4 regions of the Streptomyces violaceoruber genome follow, and region 4 is predicted to be linked to each of the others. Evidence: riboswitches for the same ligand, from Rfam matches in the RefSeq annotation. Region 4 holds a riboswitch; each other region holds the start of a gene.
The links. A riboswitch is a leader RNA that binds a small molecule or an ion and turns the genes downstream of it on or off. The one in region 4 is predicted to bind cyclic di-AMP.
Positions count from the first base shown of each region.

Region 1: another riboswitch for cyclic di-AMP. It lies ahead of R2E43_RS09425 (M23 family metallopeptidase); the one in region 4 lies ahead of R2E43_RS14545 (C40 family peptidase).
Region 2: another riboswitch for cyclic di-AMP. It lies ahead of R2E43_RS04580 (M23 family metallopeptidase); the one in region 4 lies ahead of R2E43_RS14545 (C40 family peptidase).
Region 3: another riboswitch for cyclic di-AMP. It lies ahead of rpfA (resuscitation-promoting factor protein RpfA); the one in region 4 lies ahead of R2E43_RS14545 (C40 family peptidase).

Region 1 covers NZ_CP137734.1:2,180,141-2,185,685, forward strand. The annotation lists gene R2E43_RS09410 (bifunctional acetate--CoA ligase family protein/GNAT family N-acetyltransferase) at 1-163, opposite strand, end outside; gene R2E43_RS09415 (HPr family phosphocarrier protein) at 367-648, shown strand; gene R2E43_RS09420 (GntR family transcriptional regulator) at 797-1,492, opposite strand; gene R2E43_RS09425 (M23 family metallopeptidase) at 1,613-2,377, opposite strand; cyclic di-AMP (ydaO/yuaA leader) riboswitch at 2,390-2,554, opposite strand; gene R2E43_RS09430 (M16 family metallopeptidase) at 2,746-4,134, opposite strand; gene R2E43_RS09435 (M16 family metallopeptidase) at 4,131-5,483, opposite strand.
Region 2 covers NZ_CP137734.1:968,267-973,811, forward strand. The annotation lists gene R2E43_RS04565 (MBL fold metallo-hydrolase) at 1-316, opposite strand, end outside; gene R2E43_RS04570 (TetR/AcrR family transcriptional regulator) at 467-1,087, shown strand; gene R2E43_RS04575 (SGNH/GDSL hydrolase family protein) at 1,190-1,975, opposite strand; gene R2E43_RS04580 (M23 family metallopeptidase) at 2,219-3,157, opposite strand; cyclic di-AMP (ydaO/yuaA leader) riboswitch at 3,160-3,319, opposite strand; gene R2E43_RS04585 (tyrosine-protein phosphatase) at 3,744-4,541, shown strand; gene R2E43_RS04590 (DUF6126 family protein) at 4,563-4,682, opposite strand; gene R2E43_RS04595 (helix-turn-helix domain-containing protein) at 4,679-5,293, opposite strand; gene R2E43_RS04600 (aspartate aminotransferase family protein) at 5,367-5,545, opposite strand, start outside.
Region 3 covers NZ_CP137734.1:5,063,764-5,069,308, forward strand. The annotation lists gene R2E43_RS22675 (cytochrome P450 family protein) at 1-315, shown strand, start outside; gene rpfC (resuscitation-promoting factor protein RpfC) at 459-1,484, shown strand; cyclic di-AMP (ydaO/yuaA leader) riboswitch at 1,668-1,834, shown strand; gene rpfA (resuscitation-promoting factor protein RpfA) at 1,838-2,572, shown strand; gene eno (phosphopyruvate hydratase) at 2,834-4,114, shown strand; gene divIC (cell division protein DivIC) at 4,210-4,692, shown strand; gene R2E43_RS22700 (DUF501 domain-containing protein) at 4,778-5,338, shown strand; gene R2E43_RS22705 (Ppx/GppA phosphatase family protein) at 5,335-5,545, shown strand, end outside.
Region 4 covers NZ_CP137734.1:3,326,848-3,332,392, forward strand. The annotation lists gene pcrA (DNA helicase PcrA) at 1-1,956, opposite strand, end outside; cyclic di-AMP (ydaO/yuaA leader) riboswitch at 2,210-2,392, shown strand; gene R2E43_RS14545 (C40 family peptidase) at 2,399-3,595, shown strand; gene R2E43_RS14550 (tellurite resistance/C4-dicarboxylate transporter family protein) at 3,622-4,638, shown strand; gene R2E43_RS14555 (hypothetical protein) at 4,616-4,969, opposite strand; gene R2E43_RS14560 (C40 family peptidase) at 5,278-5,545, shown strand, end outside.

The sequences.
Region 1 (5,545 bases), 1.1 Mb from region 4:
AGCGGTAGTACTTCGACTCGTCGGAAACCTGCTCGTAGAAGCTGACCAGGCGCTCGGCGTCGTCAACGGTGATGGGGCGGACGCGCGCGGTGCCGCCGTCGCGCAGCACCACGTCGGCTTCCCAGTGGGCGGGGTACTCGTGCCGGTCCGACGAGGTCTGCATGGGCCCCAGAGTACGGCTCGCGTACGACAACGGCGCGGGGCAGTCTGTGGGGGACGGAGGTCCGGACCGAGGCCGCGGTCCGGGACCCGTACGGGGCGGCGCAACGTGGTCGTCCCGGCTTGCTTCACGATGTGGGAAACTGGTCTAGACAAGACTGGTCTAGACAACTTCAACGCCTCTGAACACCTGAAGGGCAGCATCACATGGCTGAGCGCCGCGTCAACGTCGGCTGGGCCGAGGGTCTCCACGCCCGCCCCGCCTCCATCTTCGTCCGAGCCGCCACGGCCACAGGCGTCCCGGTGACGATCGCCAAGGCCGACGGCTCCCCCGTCAACGCGGCCTCCATGCTGGCCGTCCTCGGCCTCGGCGCCCAGGGGGGCGAGGAGATCGTCCTCGCCTCCGACGCCGAGGGCGCGGAGGCGGCCCTGGAGCGGCTGGCGAAGCTGGTCGCCGAGGGGCTCGAGGAGCTTCCCGAGACCGTCTGACGGACGGGACAGCAGCACCGAAAGGCCCGCCGGGACCACCGGACGGGCCTTTCGCCTTTTCCGCTTCCGCTTCCGCTTCCGCTTCCACACATTCGGGGCGGCAGAAATAGCCGCCGGAATTCCCCCGCCTTTGTATACGGAACCTGTGTTACCGGAGCGGGCTCGCGGTGTTTACGGAATGTTGCGTATTCCTCACACGCTCCGTCGCCGCGCCGCCGGCGGCGAACCGGAGCCGGTACCCGGGCGCCGACCGCTCGATGTGCCGGGTCATGAGCGCCCGCGCGCGTTCGGCGTCGCCCCGGGCCACGGCGTCGGCGATCGCCGCGTGCTCCGCCCAGTGCTCCACCGGTCCGACCGGTGCCTCCACGACGTACATCCAGGCGATCTTGTGGCGGAGCTGGGTCAGCAGCGCGGTCAGGGAGGGGCTGTCCGCCGCCCTGGCGAGGGTCTCGTGGAACCAGCCGCCCAGGGAGCGCAGCTCGTCCACGGTGCCCCGCCCGGCCCGTTCCTGCCCCAGCCTGACCAGGCCGCGCAGCACCTTGAGGTGGGCGTCGGTGCGCCGCCGCGCGGCCCGGGAGGCACCGAGCGGCTCGAGGAGCGTGCGGGTCTCCAGCAGATCGGCGGCCTCCCGCCGGGTCGGTTCCGCGACGCACGCGCCCGCGTGCCGCCGGGTGACCACGAAGCCCTCCGCCTCCAGCGTGCGCAGGGCCTCTCGGACGGGGACGCGGGAGACGCCGTAGCGGCGGGCGAGGAGCTCCTCGGTGAGCCGGCTCCCGCGCCCGTGGACGCCGGTCACGATGTCGTCCCGAATCGCCGTGCACACCGAATGTGCCGGAATACGCATGACCGACCTCCGCCTTGATCCCCAGAAACGTCGACGATGGACGCGCTTTCAGCGACTCTAGGCCAATCAAGCCGGCATGGAATACAAAAAGCCCCGACCCGGGAAGCCGGGGCTTTTTCGTCAGACGTTCACTCCGTGGGAGCGGAGATAGGCGACGGGGTCCATGTCCGAGCCGTACTCGGGGCTCGTACGGGCCTCGAAGTGCAGGTGCGGTCCGGTGACGTTGCCGGTGGCACCCGAGACGCCGATCTGCTGGCCGGGCTCGACCGACTGGCCGACCGAGACGCCGATGGACGACAGGTGCCCGTACTGGGTGTACGTGCCGTCGTGCATCCTGATCACGACCTGGTTGCCGTACGCGCCGCCCCAGCCGGCCTCGACGACGGTGCCGACACCCACGGAGTGCACGGACGTGCCGCTGGAGGCGTGGAAGTCGATGCCGGTGTGGCTGCCCGAGGACCACAGGGAGCTGCCGGCCTGGTAGGCGGTCGAGACGTACGAGGCGGTGATCGGTGCGACGAAGGTGTTGAGGCGCTCGCGCTCCGCCTCCCGCGCGGCGCGCTCCTTGGCCTCGCGCGCCTCCTTGGCCGCCTCGGCCGCCCGCTCGCGGGCCGCCTCCCGAGCCGCCTCGCGGGCGGCGGCGTCCGCGGCCGCCTGCTTCTGGGCGAGGGCCTGGGCGTCGATCTCGTCGGCTATGGAGTCGCCGATGGTGACGACCGGGGTGAGCCCGGTCTGTTCCGCCTCGGGCTCGGCGGCGAGCGCCGGAGCCGCGAGGGTGCCGACCACACCGGTGGTGGCGAGTGCCGCGACTCCCGCCGCGCGGACGGTGGTGCGGTGCACCCGGCCGGGACGGCGGTGCTTCCCGGTGGCGCGCGTGAACGCCATGTAGAGGCTTGTCCTTTCCTTCCCTCTCGCCTACCGGGTTAGCTGACGGGTTCGGAGGTGGAAGGTCTCCTACGGACCCCCTCGCGGTGCGCGCGGGCGTCCGATTCACCCCAGGGACTGCGATGGGTCCCCGGCTCCCCTGGCTCGCGCCGTACGGGGACTCGGCGATGGCTGTCCGGTGCCGCGGGTGCGGCGCACTGCCTGACGAACAGCCCGGACGACGCTAAACGCGGCTGCGTTCAATCCTCAAACGCAACAGGCTTTTTGTAGCGCACGCCACAGGGCAGACGGGCAACCACTCCCCCAATCCGGACAAACGGCGGCCCCGGTGACACACCGGTCACCGGGGCCGCCGCGCGCGCGTGCCGCTACTCGGCCGCCACCACGGTGACTTCGCCGATGCCGAGGGCCTCGACGGGCTCCTTGATCTGCGCCGCGTCGCCGACGAGGACCGTCACGAGACGGTCCACCGGGAAGGCGTTCACGACCGCCGCGGTGGCCTCCACGGTGCCCGTGGCGGCCAGTTGACGGTAGAGCGTGGCCTGGAAGTCGTCGGGCAGGTGCTGCTCGACCTGGTCGGCCAGCGTGCTCGCCACGGCCGCCGCCGTCTCGTACTTCAGCGGCGCCACGCCCACCAGGTTCTGCACGGCCACGTCGCGCTCGGCGTCGGTGAGCCCCTCCGCCGCCAGCTTGCGCAGCACCGTCCACAGGTCCTCCAGGGCGGGACCGGTGTTGGGGGTGTCGACGGATCCGCTGATGGCGAGCATGGCGGCGCCCGTGCCGTCCGGCGCGGAGCGCAGGACCTGGCCGAACGCCCGCACACCGTAGGTGTAGCCCTTCTCCTCGCGCAGGACGCGGTCCAGGCGCGAGGTGAGGGTGCCGCCCAGGCAGTAGGTGCCGAGCACCTGCGCGGGCCACACGCGGTCGTGCCGGTCGGCGCCGGTGCGGCCGATCAGCAGCTGCGTCTGGACGGCGCCGGGACGGTCCACGATGACGACCCGGCCCCGGTCGTCGGCGGTCACCGGGGGCACCGGACGCGGCTCGGCGGCCGAGCCGGTCCACGCGCCCAGGGTGTCGGCGAGCAGCGCGTCCAGGTCGACGCCGGTGAGGTCGCCGACGACCACCGCGGTGGCCGTGGCGGGGCGGACGTGCCGCTCGTAGAAGGCGCGTACGGCCGCCGAGTCGATGGCCTCGACCGTCTCCTCGGTGCCCTGGCGCGGGCGCGACATGCGCGCGTCGGCCGGGAACAGCTCCTTGGAGAGTTCCTTGGCGGCACGCCGGGAGGGGTTGGCCAGCTCGTGCGGGATCTCGTCGAGCCGGTTGCGCACCAGTCGTTCGACCTCGCCGTCCGCGAAGGCGGGCGCCCTGAGGGCGTCGGCGAGCAGGCCGAGTGCCTTGCCGAGGCGCGAGGCGGGCACCTCCAGGCTCAGCCGGACGCCGGGGTGGTCGGCGTGCGCGTCCAGGGTGGCGCCGCAGCGCTCCAGCTCCGCGGCGAAGTCCTCGGCGGAGTGCTTGTCGGTGCCCTCGGAGAAGGCGCGCGCCATGATGGTGGCGACACCGTCGAGACCGGCCGGCTCGGCGTCCAGGGGGGCGTCGAGGAGCACCTCGACGGCGACGACCTGCTGGCCGGGGCGGTGGCAGCGCAGCACGGTGAGGCCGTTGTCGAGGCTGCCGCGCTCGGGAGCGGGGAACGCCCAGGGCTTGGGCTCGCCGGCCTGCGGCTGGGCGTGGAATTCCATGGTGGCGAGCTCGGTCACTTGGCCGCCTCCTCGTTCTCGTCGCTGGCGTCGGTCTCGTCGGCGGAGGCGGTGGGCTCGTAGACGAGCACCGCGCGGTTGTCGGGGCGCAGGCGGGCCTTGGCGACCTCCTGGACCTCCTCGGCCGTCACCTCGAGCACGCGCTGCACGGCGGTGAGGGCGAGCTGCGGGTCGCCGAACAGGACCGCGTACCGGCACAGTTCGTCGGCGCGGCCGGCGACCGTGCCCAGGCGGTCCAGCCACTCGCGCTCCAGCTGGGCCTGGGCGCGCTCCATCTCCTCGGCCGTGGGGCCCTCGTCGGCGAACCGGGCCAGCTCCTCGTCGATGGCCGTCTCGATGACCGGCACCTCCACGTCGCCGGACGTCTTCACGTCCAGCCAGCCCAGGGAGGGTGCCCCGGCGAGCCGAAGCAGGCCGAACCCGGCGGCGACGGCGGTGCGGTCGCGGCGGACGAGGCGGTTGTACAGGCGGGACGACTCGCCGCCGCCCAGGACGGTCAGGGCCAGGTCGGCCGCGTCGCACGCGCGCGTGCCGTCCTCCGGCAGGCGGTAGGCCGCCATCAGGGCGCGGGCCGGGACCTCCTCCTCGACGACCTCCCGCAGTTCCCCGCCCATGACGTCGGGCAGCGCGCCGTCCCGCGGCGGCTGCTTGCCGTCGTGCGAGGCGATGGAGCCGAAGTACTTCTCGATCCACGCGAGCGTCTGCTCGGGGTCGATGTCGCCGACGACCGAGAGCACCGCGTTGTTCGGCGCGTAGTAGGTGCGGAAGAACGCGCGCGCGTCCTCCAGGGTCGCCGCGTCCAGGTCGGCCATCGAGCCGATCGGCGTGTGGTGGTAGGGGTGGCCCTCCGGGTAGGCGAGGGCGGTCAGCTTCTCGAAGGCGGTGCCGTAGGGGACGTTGTCGTAGCGCTGGCGGCGTTCGTTCTTGACGACGTCCCGCTGGTTCTCCATCGACTCGTCGTCCAGGGCGGCGAGCAGGGAGCCCATGCGGTCGGCCTCCAGCCAGAGGGCGAGCTCCAGCTGGTGGGCGGGCATGGTCTCGAAGTAGTTGGTCCGCTCGAAACTGGTGGTGCCGTTGAGCGAGCCGCCGGCGCCCTGCACCAGCTCGAAGTGGCCGTTGCCCTTGACCTGGGCGGAGCCCTGGAACATGAGGTGCTCGAAAAGGTGAGCCAGTCCGGTGCGCCCCTTGACCTCGTGGCGCGAGCCGACGTCGTACCAGAGGCACACCGCCGCGACCGGGGTCAGGTGGTCCTCGGAGAGCACCACGCGCAGGCCGTTGGCCAGGCGGTGCTCGGTCGCTGTCAGGCCGCCGGAGCCTGCCTGGGCTGTGGCCGTGTGACCCATGGGCATGTACGTCCCTTCGATCGCGAGATCCTGGTGGAGTCACTGGGTGAACCACCGGGTGGAATCCA
Region 2 (5,545 bases), 2.4 Mb from region 4:
TGGAGTGGCCCATCCAGGTCAGCCGGAGCCCGGTGGCGGGCGGCCGGGCGAGGTCGGCCAGGGTGGTGGCGTGTACCGGGACCGGTCCCTGCGGGGACCGGCGCAGCCGCGCCTCCTTGTTGAAGTAGATCTTGGCGAATTCGGCGGCCGATCCGGAGGGCCGGGTCCGTGCCGTGCCTCCGGGGTTCTGGAAGACGCCGTCGCGGAAGTGCGGCGATCTGCGGATGCGCGCCATGCGCTCACCGCTCGGGTCGGCGCCGAAGGCCGCGGGCCGGGGCACGCTGAACCCGGGACTCGGGGAACGGAAAGCGGCCACGGTACCTCCAGGTGGAGTGGTTCAGGCTCTCATTATGGTCGTCTCGTCCTACGCCACCTCGAACGACGGATGTGACATCCGTGTTCCCCGGTCCGCAGCGACCGGGCAGGGCGTCGGCGCACGTCGTGGCGCCTGTATAGGGTGACGTGCGTGGGGAGAGTGCGGTTGAGCGTGGCGGAGCGGCGCGAGGAGCTGCTGGGCGCCGCCATCGAGCAGATATCGGCGCGGGGCGTGGCGGCGTTGCGGATCGCCGACGTGGCCGCGGCGCTCGGCGTCAGCAACGCCCTGGTGCTCTACCACTTCTCCACGAAGGAGCGCCTGGTCGCCGCCGCGTTCACGCGTGCCGCCGAGGACGACCTCGCCCAGCTGCGGGGGCTGCTCGCCCGTCGCACGTCGGCGCTGCGCCGGCTGCGGGCGGCCGTGCGGTGGTACGCGCCGACCGGGCCGGCCAAGGGCTGGCGGCTGTGGATCGAGGGCTGGGCGGCGGCGCCGCGCGAGCCCGCGCTGCGGGAGGTCACCCGCGAGCTGGACCGCCAGTGGAAGGCGGCGATCGCCGAGGTCATCGCCGAGGGCGTGGCCGCCGGTGAGTTCTCCTGCGCCGAGCCGGACGCCGCGGCCCTGCGGCTGACGGCGTTGCTGGACGGGCTGGCGGTGCAGCTCACCTCGTACACGGGCACGGTGTCGCGGGCCCGGGCGCAGGAGTGGGTGGACGACGCCCTGGCCCGGGAACTGGGCCTGGAGCGGGCGGCGTTGACACCGACGCGGCGCTAGCGCCCGTCCGGACGCCGGCCCGTCCCGGACACCGGCCCCTCGGGATACCGGCCCCTCGGGACGCCGGCCCGCCGGTGCGCCGGGACCGCACCGGCCTCCGCGTCAGGCCACCGCGGCGATCCGCGTCTTGATGGCGTCCGGCGACAGCGTCCCCTTGGCCGTCACGTGGTCGCCCGACGACTCGCCCCGCAGCCGGCGCCCGATCCACGGCACCAGGTACTCGCGCGCCCAGTGCACGTCGTCGCGCCGGACGTCGAGCGTGCCGCGCGGCGGCAGGGGCGGCCAGGGCTGGTCAGGGTCGGCCGGGACGCGCAGGCCCAGGGCCTGCCCCGCGCGCAGCGCCACCCGGGTGTGCCCCTCCGGCGACAGGTGCAGCCGGTCGGCGTCCCACGCCCTGCGGTCCTGGACGCTCCGCAGCGACCACAGGTCGAGGACCGGGCAGCCGTAGCGGTCGGCGATGGCGCGGACGTGCCCGTTGTACGTGGCGATCTTGCCGCGCAGGTGCTTGAGGACGGGTACCCCCCGGGTGTCGAACCCGGTGGTTACCAGGACGGTTCCGGCCGCGGCGGTCAGCGCGGCCACCGCCAGCTCGAACCGCTCGGCGACCTCGTCGGGATCGGTGCCGGGCCGGATGATGTCGTTGCCGCCCGCCGCGAACGAGACGAGGTCGGGCGCGAGTCCGACGACCCGCGGGACCTGTTCCGCCACGATCTGGTCGAGGAGCCTGCCGCGCACGGCGAGGTTCGTGTACGTGAAGTCGCCCTCGGGGCGCCGGTCCGCGAGCAGTACGGCGAGCCGGTCGGCCCAGCCGACGAACGCCCCGTCGGGGCCGGGGTCGCCGACGCCCTCGGTGAAGCTGTCCCCCACCGCCACGTACGACCCGATCACTGCTCTGCTGTCACTCTTCGAATCGTCTGCCACATCGGCCCATGATTCACCTTGGAATGTGACCTACGCGACCGTAGGAAGGGATTGACGGGCGGTGAGAAAGGCCACGCCTAAAGTATTCGTCAATTCCGGAATACGGCGAGGGGCCTGTACGGCGCGCGCACCGGGTCCGGACACGCCGAAGGCCGGACCCGGGGATCGGGGTCCGGCCTTCGGTGCGCGGGGGCCGCGCGGAACCGGTCGTCAGACGGAGACGCCGTGCGAGCGCAGGAACGCCAGCGGGTCGATGTCCGAGCCGTAGTCCGGCGTGGTGCGGATCTCGAAGTGCAGGTGCGGGCCGGTCACGTTGCCGGTGGCACCCGAGAGGCCGACCTGCTGACCCGCCGTCACCGACTGACCGGTGGAGACGGAGAGCGAGGAGAGGTGGGCGTACTGGGCGTAGTGGCCGTCGGCGAGCTGGATGACGACCTGGTTGCCGTACGCGCCGCCCCAGCCGGCGGAGACGACGGTGCCCGCGCCGACGGCCTTGAGGGAGGTGCCGGTCGGGACGACGAAGTCGGTGCCGGTGTGGTAGCCGCTGGACCACATGCTGCCGGACTGGTGGTACGGGGTGCCGACGGTGCCGCCCGCGACGGGGGAGGTGTAGCCGCTGGTGGTGCCCGTGGACTGGCTGCCGGTGTCCGAGGAGGAGGCCTTCTCGGCGTCCGTCGACTTCTGGGCCGGCTTCGCGGCGGTCTTCTCCGCAGGCTTCTCGGCGGACTTCTGCGCGGGCTTCTGCGACTGCGCGGAGGACGGCGCCGACGGCTTGGCGGCCTGGCCGTCGATCGAGAGCTTGAGACCGGGGTGGATCAGCGACGGGTCGGAACCGACGGCCTCGCGGTTGTCCGCGTAGAGCTTCTTCCAGCCGCCGTCGACGTCCTGCTCGTCGGCGATCTTCGAGAGGTAGTCGCCGCTCTTCACGGTGTAGGTGCGCGAGTCGGAGTTCTTCTCGGCGGCGGCCTTCTTGGCGGACGCCGGAACGGACTGCACGGCCTGCTCGGAAACGGAGTGCGCGGGAGCGGCGTTGGCGGCGGCGGCACCCATCAGCGGGAGCGCGAGCGCGGCGCCACCGGTCCCGGCGACGGCGATGGTGCGGGTCAGGCGCATGGCCCTGGTACGGCGGTGCTTACCCTTCGCGGGCATGGTGAATTCCTCTCCGGCGCCTGCGAGGTGAGCTGTCGGGTGCGGGCTGGAGATGCCCGGCCGCGCCGGAGCGCGGCTTTACCCCAAGCCGTTCCGGGAACCGGAACAGGCAGTTCTACCTGTGGGTCCCCCGCTCCTGCCGTGTACGGGTGGTCGATGAGTGCGGGCTCCGGTCGGCGGCAGGATTAGGCGTCCGTCCGGATCGGTGGTGAACGTAAGGGACCAAGACGCACAGGGACAAGCGAAGGGTTCCCCCGGCAGGTGTTCCGATTGATCCTTTACGGGAATATCCGGTAACCCTGCGTCGATTTCCGTCGCGCGCTTTTGCTTAAAGCCCCTTGAGAAACAGTTGAATTACGTGAACATGACGGGCAACGCACGGTCACGGATATGACGCTGCTCACGCGCCTCACCTTCACCCTCCGCCATTTCAGGGCCAGTTGTTATTAAGCCACCAATTCGGACAGAAGGCTCTAATCGGCCCGGAATATCCCTCGGGGCTCCATTTCGCGCCCGGGTGATGCCGTATCGTCGGGTGGAGCCCGCCGGCGAGCAGCGGCGGCGGGGCGGAGTGGGAGGAGCCCCCGTGACGCAGCAGGTCCCGTCGACCGAACCCGAGCTGACCGGCGTGCGCAACTTCCGGGACGTGGGCGGACTGCCGACCGTGGACGGGCGGCGGGTGCGGCAGGGGGTGCTGTTCCGCAGCGGTCACCTGGCTCACGCCACCGGGGAGGACGCCGCGTTCCTGGCCTCGCTGGGCCTGCACACGATCTTCGACTTCCGCAACGCGGCCGACCAGAAGCTCGAGGGCCCGGACGTCGACCTGCCGGGCGTGCGCAATGTGAACCTGCCGCTGAGCGACCCGGCCGACGGCGCCGAGTTCTGGAAGATGGTCCGTGACGGCGACCTCGACCAGCTGCGCGAGATCCTGGCCGACGGCAAGGCCGCGGACCGGATGATCGGCTCCTACCGCGCGATCGTCACGGAGCGCACCGCGGAGCACTCCCGCATCCTGCACGCGCTCGCCGAGGACAGCGTCCCGGCCCTGATGCACTGCGCCGCCGGAAAGGACCGCGCGGGCCTGTCGATCGCCGTCACGCTGCTCGCCCTGGGTGTCGAGCGCGAGGCCGTCGTCGAGGACTACCTGAAGTCGAACGCCGCGCACCGCCGCTACAAGGTGCGCCGCAGCGGTTCCGCGGCCTCGGCCTACTCCCCCGAGGTCATGGAGCTGCTCAGCCCTCTGTTCGACGCGCGCGCCGAGTACCTGGCGGCGGCCTTCGAGACCGTCGAGGAGACGTGGGGCGGCGTCGACGCCTATCTGGAGCAGGGCCTGCGCCTCACTCCCGCGACCCGGGAGCGGCTGCGCGAGCGGATGCTGGACTGACCCACCCGCCCGCGCCCGGCGCTACTTGGCGCCCACCTCGAACAGCAGGTAGAGGAAGCCGCCGAAGACGTGCCCCAGGGCGATGTAGACGATCAGCCGCACCCACAGGGCGCGCGGGAACTTCTCCTGCATGGTGCTCATGGCGTCTCTCCAGGGGTCGGGCCGAGGCACAGGGCGGCCGTCGGGCTCTGCAGCAGGGTGTGGACGAACAGCAGCTCGACCCCGTCGGGGTCCTGCGCGGCGATCCGGTGCGGGGTCATCGAGTCGAAGTGGGCGCTGTCCCCCGCGGTGAGCCGGTGCTCGGTGTCCCCGAGGCGCAGTCGCAGCCGGCCCCGCAGGACGTGCAGCCACTCCTCGCCGGGGTGCACCCGCACGACGTCGCCCTGGGAGCCGTACGGAACCTGGACGCGCAGGGCCTGCATGCCGCAGCCCGGCGCTCCGGCCCGCCAGTACGTCCAGCCGCCCGCGGCGGTGGGTTCCATGTCGGCGGCGCGCACGACGGCGTCCCGGTCCGCGGCCGACTCGCCCAGCAGCTCGGCGACGGTCGTACCGTAGACCCGGGCGAGGGAGAGCAGCATCGGCAGCGAGGGCTGGCGCTGCCCGGTCTCCAGGCGGGAGAGGTGGGCGGGCGAGAGCCCTGCGGCGCGGGCGGCGGCCTCCAGGGTGAGGGCGGCCCGCCGCCGCAGCTCACGCAGCTGGGGCGCGACGGCGGCGACCGCCCCCTCGGCGGGGCCGGTCTCGGAGGAGCTCATGCCTCCATTCAGCCCGAATCTTGCCCGCCAGGCAAATTCCTTGCCTCAGAGGCAAAAGACCCGGAGGGTGCGCTCAGCGGTTGGCCACCGCCTGCTTGACCAGGGTCTTCCCGAAGTCCCACATCAGGCCACCGCCATGGTGCGCGTCCTCCATCACCTCCGTGAAGGCGTCGACGAACCGGTCGGCGTCGTCGGTGTCGACGATCAGCGGCGGGATCAGCTTGATCACCTCCAGGTGGTCGCCGGACACCT
Region 3 (5,545 bases), 1.7 Mb from region 4:
GTGCTGGCCGCCGCCGACCGGGACCCGGAGCGGTTCACCGACCCGGACACCCTGGACCTCGCCCGCCGCGACAGCCAGCACCTCGGGTACGGCCACGGCATCCACTACTGCCTCGGCGCCCCGCTCGCCCGGCTGGAGGGGCAGACGGCGCTGGCCACGCTGCTGACCCGGCTGCCGGACCTCCGCCTCGCCGCTGACCCGGCCGAACTCCGGTGGCGCGGCGGCCTCATCATGCGAGGTCTGCGCACCTTGCCCGTCTCGTTCACACCGCCCGCGTCATCGGCCGGCAACGGTCCGTCGCCGACGCAAAAGTGACACGCGCTCAACTCTGTGATCTTCACGTGATCTGCGCGGCATGAACTTGTGACAAGCGATGATCTCCCTATACGTTCACGGATCAACGTGGTGTCGAGCGTCAACCGCCGCGTGGTCCCCGTCGTCTTGTGAAAGGTCGTCGCATGCTCTCCGGGAACGGTCGTCACCGCCGCCCCCGCCAGGCACCCGCACTGGTCGTCGCCGCCGGAGTGACCGGCTCCGCCATCGCGATCCCGCTGCTCGGCGCCACCGGCGCCCACGCGGCCGACTCCACGAACTGGGACCAGGTCGCCGAGTGCGAGACCGGCGGCGCCTGGAGCCAGAACAGCGGCAACGGGTACTACGGCGGCCTGCAGCTGTCCCAGGATGCCTGGGAGCAGTACGGCGGTCTGGACTACGCTCCCAGCGCCGACCAGGCCAGTCGCTCCCAGCAGATAAGAATCGCCGAGAAGATACACGCGTCGCAGGGCATCGCCGCCTGGCCGACCTGCGGTCTGCTCGCCGGCCTGGGCAACGGCTCCGGGGGCACGGGCGACGGCTCCGGCGCGGCCGGTGACGGGGCGTCGGAAGGTTCGGACGCCTCGGGGGAGCAGGACACCACCAAGTCGTCCGAATCGCCCGCGACCACCGAAACGCCCGAGTCGTCCCAGTCATCCGAGTCGTCCGGCTCGTCCGAGACGCCGGAGTCGACGTCCGGAGCATCCTCTTCGTCCCCTTCGCCCTCTTCTTCGCCGTCGTCGTCTGACGCCCCGTCCGACGGTTCGAGCGGCGCGTCGGGCGACTCGTCCGACGGTGCGGGCCAATCCGCCAAGCCGGACACTTCCACCGAATCCGACCCCTCCGGCAGTGCCGAACCGCAGGGCACCGAGGGCTCGTCCGGCTCCGGCAAGCACCGCGGCGGCAGCGCGGACGAGGGTGCGACGGGAGAGGGCCGTACGGACCCGGCGTCGGGCCGCCACGCCTCGCGCGACGGTGGCGAGCGAGAGGCCGGGGACGGGCGTTACGTCGTCCGCACCGGCGACAGTCTCTGGGCCATCGCCGACTCCCTTGACGTCGACGGCGGGTGGCACGCGCTCTACGCCGACAACGAGACCGTCGTCGGTGCCGACCCCGACCACATCCTGCCCGGTCAGACGCTCACGGTCACGGGCGAATCGGGCGAAAAGTAGAGGGAGTTCGCGTCACGGTTAGAGACCGTATGTCCCTTTTGGATCTCGTGAGAGATAGGTCTCAGAAGCCGTGATCGTCTTTGAAAATCCGCGGAGCGCGTGTCTACGGTCATGACCGCTCGCCACCGCGGGCCCCGACAGCCGCAACGCCGAATCCTGCCAGCGGCCGTACGGGAACAGTCGTCGCGTCAAGCGCCGAAGGCAGGAGCGGGGGACCCAAGGTAAGTGCCGCACCGGGCAGTTGAGCCGGAGCGGCTAGGGGTGGAGCCGAGTTCCGCGAGGAACCCGGCCGGGCAACTCAACCGGCCCGAACCCGACAGCTCACCTCGCAGGCGTCGGTGAGGGGATCAACCATGCTGTTTTCCGGCAAGGGCAAGCACCGTCGTCCGTCCAAGGCCACCCGTGTCATCGCCGTCGCCGGCGTCACCGGTGCCGCCGTCGCCGCCCCGCTGATGGCGGCCGGCAACGCCTCCGCCGCCACCGCGTCCGAGTGGGACGCCGTTGCCCAGTGCGAGTCCGGCGGCAACTGGTCCATCAACACCGGCAACGGTTACTACGGCGGTCTGCAGTTCTCCGCCTCCACCTGGGCCGCCTACGGCGGTACCCAGTACGCCTCCACCGCCGACCAGGCGAGCAAGTCCCAGCAGATCCAGATCGCCGAGAAGGTGCTCGCGGGCCAGGGCAAGGGTGCCTGGCCGGTCTGCGGCACCGGCCTGTCGGGCGCCGCCTACACCGGTGGCGGCTCCGAGGGCAGCGGCTCCGGCAGCTCCGAGGGCTCGCAGAGCCAGAGCAGCGGCTCCACCGCCGAGCGCTCCACCGAGCAGAAGGCCTCCCGCTCCGCCGAGCGCCCGGCCGCCGAGCCGAAGGCCGAGAAGCCCGCCGCGAAGAAGAAGACCGTCACCACCCCGACCGGCAAGAAGGTCGAGAAGGGCGACGGCGAGTACAAGGTCGTCAAGGGCGACACCCTCAGCTCGATCGCCGAGGAGCACGACGTCAAGGGCGGCTGGGCGAAGCTGTTCAAGCTGAACGACGACATCGTCGACGACGCCGACCTGATCTACCCGGGCCAGCAGCTGCACCTGAAGTAAGCGGCGGCGGTCCCGTGACTCCCGCCCCGGTGCGTGTTCCCCCGTACGCACCGGGGCGGGACTTTTCATGTTCCGCCTTTGTTCCGTTCGGAAACAATTTACTCTCGGTTCTGTCCAGCGGGTGGGCGATCGGCTGGCCGATCGCCCGGAGCCGGTTAGGCTCGGTCCCGCAGAGCCGTCGCGGTCCCGCGGGACCGCGGCAGACCGAAGCGCCACCGTGAAGCGTCACAGTGAAGCGTCACATTGAAGAAGGAGATGCTCGTGCCGTCCATCGACGTCGTCGTAGCCCGGGAAATCCTGGACTCCCGAGGCAACCCCACGGTCGAGGTCGAGGTCGGCCTCGACGACGGCAGCACGGGTCGTGCCGCCGTTCCGTCCGGCGCCTCCACCGGTGCCTTCGAGGCCATCGAGCTGCGTGACGGCGACCCGAGCCGTTACCTCGGCAAGGGCGTCGAGAAGGCCGTGCTGGCCGTCATCGAGCAGATCGGCCCGGAGCTGGTCGGCTACGACGCCACCGAGCAGCGCCTGATCGACCAGGCCATGTTCGACCTGGACGCCACCGACAACAAGGGCTCGCTCGGCGCCAACGCCATCCTCGGCGTCTCCCTCGCCGTCGCCCACGCCGCCTCCGAGGCCAGCGACCTGCCGCTCTTCCGCTACCTGGGCGGCCCGAACGCGCACCTGCTGCCGGTGCCGATGATGAACATCCTGAACGGCGGCTCGCACGCCGACTCCAACGTGGACATCCAGGAGTTCATGATCGCCCCGATCGGCGCGGAGTCCTTCTCCGAGGCGCTGCGCTGGGGCGCCGAGGTCTACCACACCCTCAAGAAGGTCCTGAAGAACAAGGGCCTGGCCACCGGCCTCGGCGACGAGGGCGGCTTCGCCCCGAACCTGGGCTCCAACCGCGAGGCCCTCGACCTCATCCTCGAGGCGATCAAGGAGGCCGGCTACACCCCCGGCGAGCAGATCGCCCTCGCGCTCGACGTCGCCGCGTCCGAGTTCTACAAGGACGGCTCCTACGCCTTCGAGGGCAAGAACCGCTCCGCCGCCGAGATGACCGAGTACTACGCCGAGCTGGTCGAGGCGTACCCGCTGGTCTCCATCGAGGACCCGCTGTTCGAGGACGACTGGGACGGCTGGAACACCATCACCGCCAAGCTCGGCGACAAGGTGCAGCTGGTCGGCGACGACCTGTTCGTCACCAACCCGGAGCGCCTGGCCCGCGGCATCGAGGAGAACTCGGCCAACGCCCTGCTCGTCAAGGTCAACCAGATCGGTTCGCTGACCGAGACTCTGGACGCCGTCGAGCTGGCCCAGCGCAACGGCTTCAAGTGCATGATGTCCCACCGCTCCGGCGAGACCGAGGACGTCACCATCGCCGACCTGGCCGTCGCCACCAACTGCGGCCAGATCAAGACCGGCGCCCCGGCCCGCTCCGAGCGCGTCGCCAAGTACAACCAGCTGCTGCGCATCGAGGAGATCCTCGACGACGCCGCGGTGTACGCCGGCCGCAGCGCCTTCCCCCGCTTCAAGGGCTGACGGCCCGGTAGAAGGCAGCGTCGTACGTACGTCCCCGTATCCGGTCCCGTACCGTGTGCGGGGACGTACGCGCGTGCACGGGAGGCGGAGACCAGATGGCCGTGAAGGACCGGGACCGTTTCTCCACCGCGACCAGGATCCGGATCATCGGGGAACAGACCGCGGCCCGGGTCTACCGCTCGCAGACCAAGCGCCAGGCCCGGCGCTCCCGGCTGACCGGCCGGGCCGCGCTGCTGGCGATGGTGCTCTGCTCGCTCGTCGTGGCGCTCGCCTACCCGATCCGGCAGTACGTCGCACAGCGCGCCGAGATCGCCGATCTCCAGCGGGAGCAGCGGGAGACCCGGCAGCGGGTCGAGGACCTGCGCGACCTCAAGGCACGCTGGCAGGACGACGCCTACGCCGAGCAGCAGGTCCGGCTGCGGCTGCACTACGTGATGCCGGGGGAGACGGGGTTCGTCGTCGTCGACCCGGAGGCGGCCGAGCAGACCCGCGCCCGGGCCGGCGCCGCCGACCGTCCCTGGTACCAGAACGTGTGGGACGGGGTCGACAAGGCCGACGCCGTCGCCCGCCGGCAGTGAACCCACCGCGCCGATCGCGCCGGCGGCTTCGTCCGCGTCGGCCGCTCCGGCAGTGACTCAACAGGAAGACCAGCAGAAGACAGTCATGCAGACTCCCCCGCCGACCACCCCGCGCACCGAGCCGACCGACGCGGACGTGGCGGCCTTCAAGCAGCAGCTCGGACGTCCGCCGCGCGGACTGCGGGCCATCGCGCACCGCTGCCCGTGCGGACAGCCCGACGTGGTGGAGACGGCGCCGCGGCTGCCCGACGGCACGCCCTTCCCCACGCTGTACTACCTGACGTGTCCGAAGGCGGCCTCCGCCATCGGCACGCTGGAGGCGAACGGCGTGATGAAGGAGATGACCGAGCGGCTGGCCACCGACCCGGAGCTGGCCGCCGCCTACCGCGCCGCGCACGAGGACTACATCCGGCGCCGCGACGAGATCGAGGAGCTGACGGGCTTCCCGAGCGCGGGCGGCATGCCGGACCGTGTGAAGTGCCTGCACGTGCTGGTCGCCCACTCGCTGGCCGCCGGCCCCGGCGTCAACCCGCTGGGCGACGAGGCGATCGCGATGCTGCCCGAGTGGTGGCGCAAGGGCCCGTGCGTGACGCCCACCGAGCAGACCGACGAGACCGACGAGACCGGCCAGGAGGACGCCCAGTGACCCGTGTCGCCGCCGTCGACTGCGGTACGAACTCCATCCGGCTGCTGGTGGCCGACGCCGACCCCGCCACGGGCGAGCTGACCGACCTGGACCGCCGCATGACCATCGTGCGGCTCGGCCAGGGCGTCGACCGCACCGGGCGGCTCGCGCCCGAGGCGCTGGAGCGGACCTTCGCCGCCTGCCGCGAGTACGCCGAGGTCGTCAAGG
Region 4 (5,545 bases):
GAACTCCAGGCCCTTGGCGGTGTGCAGGGTCATCAGGGTGACGACGCCGTCGCCGTCCTCCTCGTCCGGGATCTGGTCGGAGTCGGCGACGAGCGCGACCTTCTCCAGGAAGTCGGCCAGCGTCCCGGCCTCCTCGCCCTCGGCCCGCTCCTGCTCGAACTCCAGGGCGACGGCCGCGAGTTCCTGGAGGTTCTCGATGCGGGTCTCGTCCTGGGGATCGGTGGAGGCCTGCAACTCGGCGAGGTAGCCGGTGCGTTCGAGGATGGCCTCCAGGACGGTCGCCGGTCCGGCGCCGGACTCGACGATCGTGCGCAGGTCCTCCATGAGCGTGTTGAACCGCTTGACGGCGTTCGCGGAGCGCGCGGCCATGCCGTACGCCTCGTCGACGCGCCTGAGCGCCTGCGGGAAGCTGATCTTCTCGCGCTGGGAGAGGGCGTCGATCATCGCCTCCGCGCGGTCGCCGATGCCGCGCTTGGGGACGTTGAGGATGCGGCGCAGCGGCACCGAGTCCTCCGGGTTGGCCAGCACCCGCAGGTAGGCCAGGACGTCCCGGACCTCCTTGCGCTCGTAGAAGCGGACGCCGCCGACGACCTTGTAGGGCAGGCCGGTGCGGATGAAGACCTCTTCGAAGACACGGGACTGGGCGTTGGTCCGGTAGAAGACGGCGACGTCGCCGGCCTTGGCCTCGCCCGCGTCGGTGAGGCGGTCTATCTCGTCGGCGACGAACTGCGCCTCGTCGTGCTCGGTGTCGGCGACGTACCCGGTGATCTGCGCGCCGCTGCCCTGGTTGGTCCACAGGTTCTTGGGGCGGCGGGACTCGTTGCGCTCGATGACCGCGTTGGCGGCGCTGAGGATGGTCTGGGTGGAGCGGTAGTTCTGCTCCAGCAGGATCGTCGTCGCGTCCGGGTAGTCCTCCTCGAACTGGAGGATGTTGCGGATGGTGGCGCCGCGGAAGGCGTAGATCGACTGGTCGGCGTCGCCCACCACGCACAGCTCGGCGGGCGGCACCTCGGCCTCCGGCGGCACGTCGACGGGGTGCTCCGAGGGCACGCCGACCAGCTCGCGCACCAGGGCGTACTGGGCGTGGTTGGTGTCCTGGTACTCGTCGACCAGGACGTGCCGGAAGCGGCGGCGGTAGTGCTCGGCGACGTCCGGGAAGGCGCGCAGCAGGTTGACCGTCGTCATGATCAGGTCGTCGAAGTCGAGGGCGTTGGCCTCGCGCAGCCGCGACTGGTACATGGCGTAGGCCTGGGCGAGGGTCTTCTCGAAACCGTCGGCGGCCTGGGCGGCGAAGTCCTCCTCGTCGATCAGCTCGTTCTTCAGGTTGCTGATCTTCGCGCTGAAGGACTTGGGCGGGAAGCGCTTGGGGTCCAGGTCCAGGTCGCGGCAGACCAGCGCCATGAGCCGCTTGGAGTCGGCGGCGTCGTAGATCGAGAACGACGAGGTGAAGCCGAGCTTCTTCGACTCGCGGCGCAGGATGCGCACACACGCGCTGTGGAAGGTCATCACCCACATCGCGTTGGCGCGCGGGCCGACGAGCTGCTCGACGCGCTCCTTCATCTCGCCCGCGGCCTTGTTGGTGAAGGTGATCGCGAGGATCTGGCCCGGGTGGACGTTCCGCTCGGCCAGCAGGTGGGCGATGCGGTGGGTGAGGACGCGGGTCTTGCCGGAGCCGGCGCCGGCCACGATGAGCAGCGGGGAGCCGGAGTGGACGACGGCGGCCCGCTGGTTCTCGTTCAGCCCCTCCAGGAGCGCGGCGGCGTCCAGGGCGGGCCGCGGGGCGCCGTCCCGGTAGTGGGTGTCCCGCTGCGGGGGCGCGTCGAACTTCCCGCCGAACAGATCGTGCGGAACCGGCTCCGGTCCGTGATCGTCCTCGGGCGGCGGCGGGGGTTCCTCCTCGTGACCCCGGGGGGTCTGGAGGCTCGCCAGGAAGCTGTCGTCAAAGAGGTTGCTCATCGCTCTCCGAGTCTAGGGCGCCCCACCGACAACCCGGTGCCACCCCGGAAAATGCCCACCATCCCCGGCGTGGACACGCCCTGCGACCAGCGGAACCACGAAGAGTGACGCCCGCGACCACCCCGGAGGCACCCGAACGAAAGGTCACGAAAATGTATCGGGCATATCACCCACCAACCTTCACAGCGGCCACACGAGTTGGCTACGGTGCGGGGCAGGCCGCTCGACCCCCTCCGGCGAACCTCGCCGGGCCGCGCGGCCTCCGCCGAGTCCGGCCTGCCCGCACGGCACCGGAGCCGGGGACCCAACCGAGAACTTTGGGGTGAATCGGCCTCACCGCCCTCGACGCGAGGACGGTCCGCCGTAGGGCAAACCTTCCGCGCCACACCGCCCGAACCCGACAGCTAACCCGGTAGGCGGAGCACTGGAAGGAGTCGCCTCCTTGGCGTCGCACCGCAAGTCGCGTCCCACCGGTCCCCGCGTCGCGGGCATCCGGACCCCGGCCCTCGCCACCGCGGCCCTCACCTCCGTCGCCCTGCTGTCCCAGACGGCGAACGCCACGCCGTCGGACGACCGGCCGACCCTGGAGGAGGTCGAGAAGAAGGTCGACGACCTGTACCGCCAGGCCGGGTCGGCGACCGAGAAGTACAACGCGGCCAAGGAGAAGACCACCAAGCAGCGCAAGAAGGTCGACACCCTCCTCGACGACGTCGCCCAGCGCACCCAGAAGCTCAACGACGCGCGCGAGGAGCTGGGTTCCTTCGCCTCCGCCCAGTACCGCACGGGCGCCTCGGTCCCGGAGACCGCGACGCTGCTGCTCGCGGACTCGCCGCAGGACTACTTCGACCAGAACCAGCTGATGAACCGGCTCACCGGCCGGCAGAAGACCGCCGTCGACGACTACGTCACCCAGCAGTCCGAGACGATGAAGAAGCGCCGGGAGGCCACCGAGAGCCTCGAAACGCTCACCGACTCGCAGACCGACCTGAAGACGGCCAAGTCGACCGTCCAGAAGAAGCTCGCCACCGCGCGGGAGCTGCTTTCGGAACTGACCGCCGAGGAGAAGGCCCGGCTCGCGGCGATCGAGAGGAAGAAGCAGGAGGAGGCCGAGCGCAAGGCCGCCGAGCTGGCGAAGCAGCAGGCGGCGCAGGAGGACGCGGAGCGCAAGCGGCGGGAGGAGGCCGCACAGCAGCAGGAGAGCGGCTCCGGATCCTCGGGGACCTCCGGCGGCACCGGTTCGTCGGACTCCTCGGGCTCGTCGACGCCGGGCACCTCGACCGGCACCAAGGCCGAGAAGGCGATCGCCTTCGCCCGCGCCCAGATCGGCAAGCCGTACGTCTGGGGCGCCACGGGCCCCGGCTCCTACGACTGCTCGGGCCTCACCCAGGCCGCCTGGAAGGCCGCCGGCGTGACGCTGCCGCGCGTCACCTACGACCAGGTCAACGCCGGGACGACCGTCTCCGTCTCCCAGGCGCAACCCGGTGACCTGGTCTTCTTCTACGACGACATCAGCCACGTCGGCCTGTACATCGGCGACGGCATGATGATCCACGCCCCGAAGCCGGGCGCGTACGTCCGCGAGGAGTCGATCTTCTACGACGGCGAGTCCTCGATCTACAGCGTGGTGCGCCCGGCCTGATCGGCGAGGTACTTAGCATCGGGCGCATGTCATCGGCCACCCATCCCTCCGCGCTGCGCACCTGGTGGGCGCAGCGTCCACCGGCGGCCGGGGCCGCGGTGATGGCGACCGGCATCGTGTCGGTCGCCCTCCATCTGACGGGCCGCGAGGTCCTGTCGCGGATCACCCTCGCCCTGGCCTGCGCCGCCTGGCTGATACTGGCGGCGAACTTCGTCTACCTGCTGCTGGCCGACCACGCCCAGTGGGTGAAGCGGGCGGGGACGCCGGGGGCACTCACCGCCGTCGCCGCGACGACCGTGCTCGGCACGCGGTTCTCGCTGCTCGGCTGGACGCTCCTGGCGGCGGTGCTGCTGGCGCTTGCGTCCCTGCTGTGGCCGTGGCTGCTGTTCCTGGTGGTGCAGCACTGGGGGCGGAGGATGCCCGGGGCGGTGTTCCTGGGCTGCGTGGCCACGGAGGGGCTCACCGTGCTCGCCGCCACGCTGGCCGCGGCCACCTCGACGCCGTGGCTGGCGCACGTGGCGCTGGTGCCGTTCTGGCTGGGGATCGTGCTCTACCTGATCGCGCTGTTCCGCTTCGACCTGCGGCAGGTGGCCCGGGGTTCCGGGGACCACTGGGTGGCGGGCGGCGCGCTCGCCATCTCCGCGCTCGCCGGTGCCAAGCTGCTCGCGGCGGCCGGGACCGGCATGTACCTGTGGAACGCCGACGACCAGGCCGTCCTGCACGACGTGACCGTCTTGCTGCTCACGCTCGACCTCGCCTGGTACGCCGTGCTCCTGGCCGCCGAGATCGCCTGGCCCCGCCTGCGCTACGACGTGCGCCGCTGGTCGACCGTCTTCCCGCTCGGCATGACGGCGGCGGCGACCCTGTCGGTGGCCGCCGTCCTCGACGTCCCGTGGCTGGACGCGCCCGGCCGGGCGCTGCTGTGGATCGCGGTGGCCGGGTGGCTGGCGGTCGCGACGGGAGCGGTCCTCCGGGCCCGCTCCGGGCTGCGGTCCGCGGACGCGGACCCGGGACCGGCCGTCAGGTCCACAGCACCGCGATGAAGATGTTGGCCAGGGTCAGCGCGCCCACCAGGCCGAACAGCGGCTTCTCCACCTTCTCCTCGTCGCGCTTCACGTAGACCAGGCCGAGGATCACGATCAGTACGGCGAGCTTCACGCCGATCTTGACGTTGTCGACGGAGTAGTCCTGGGCCTGGTTGAGACCGACCAGGACGGCACCGGTGACCAGCATCGTCAGCGCGCCGTGCAGCATCGCGGGGGTGAACCGGGCCGCGCCCTGGCCCATCGCCTTCATCTGGGTCAGGAAGCCCCCGAGGAGCGAGGCGATACCGATGATGTGCAGGCCGACGAAGAGGTGGATGAGTACGTCCATGAGGCCGGAGCCTAATGAGGGACCCGACACGCCCGGACACCGGCCCGCCCCGGCGCTCCCATAACAGCTCACGTCCCCCACCCGCCCCCGGTCCGGCATATCGGTCATCACCCTGCGTGAAGACGCCGGGCCTCGGAGGGCGTACCGATCAGATGCGGTCGCCGCCCGATCCGCTGCCGCCACTTCCGCGCATCCCGTCACCGGACCGTTACCGACGCGCCTAGCGTCCTGGCCCAGGCAGCCGGAACGGACCGGAGCCGACCCGGCGCCGGCCGGAGTCGAGTCGTACGGAAGGACGTGGATCGCAGGTGGGAACGCACCGCAGGCCGCGACAGCGCGCGAAGGGCGGCGGCAGAGCCCGTACGGCGGCCACGATCACCCTCGCGGGGGCGGCCACCGCGACGGGCCTGGGCGGGACGACCGTGCACGCCGATCCGCAGCCGACGGCAGCGCAGGTCAGGGCCAAGGTGGACAAGCTCTACCAGGAGGCCGAGGTGGCCACGGAGAAGTACAACGGCGCGAAGGAGAAGGCGGACGCCGCCGAACGGCGCCTGGAGGACCTGCGCGATGAGGCCG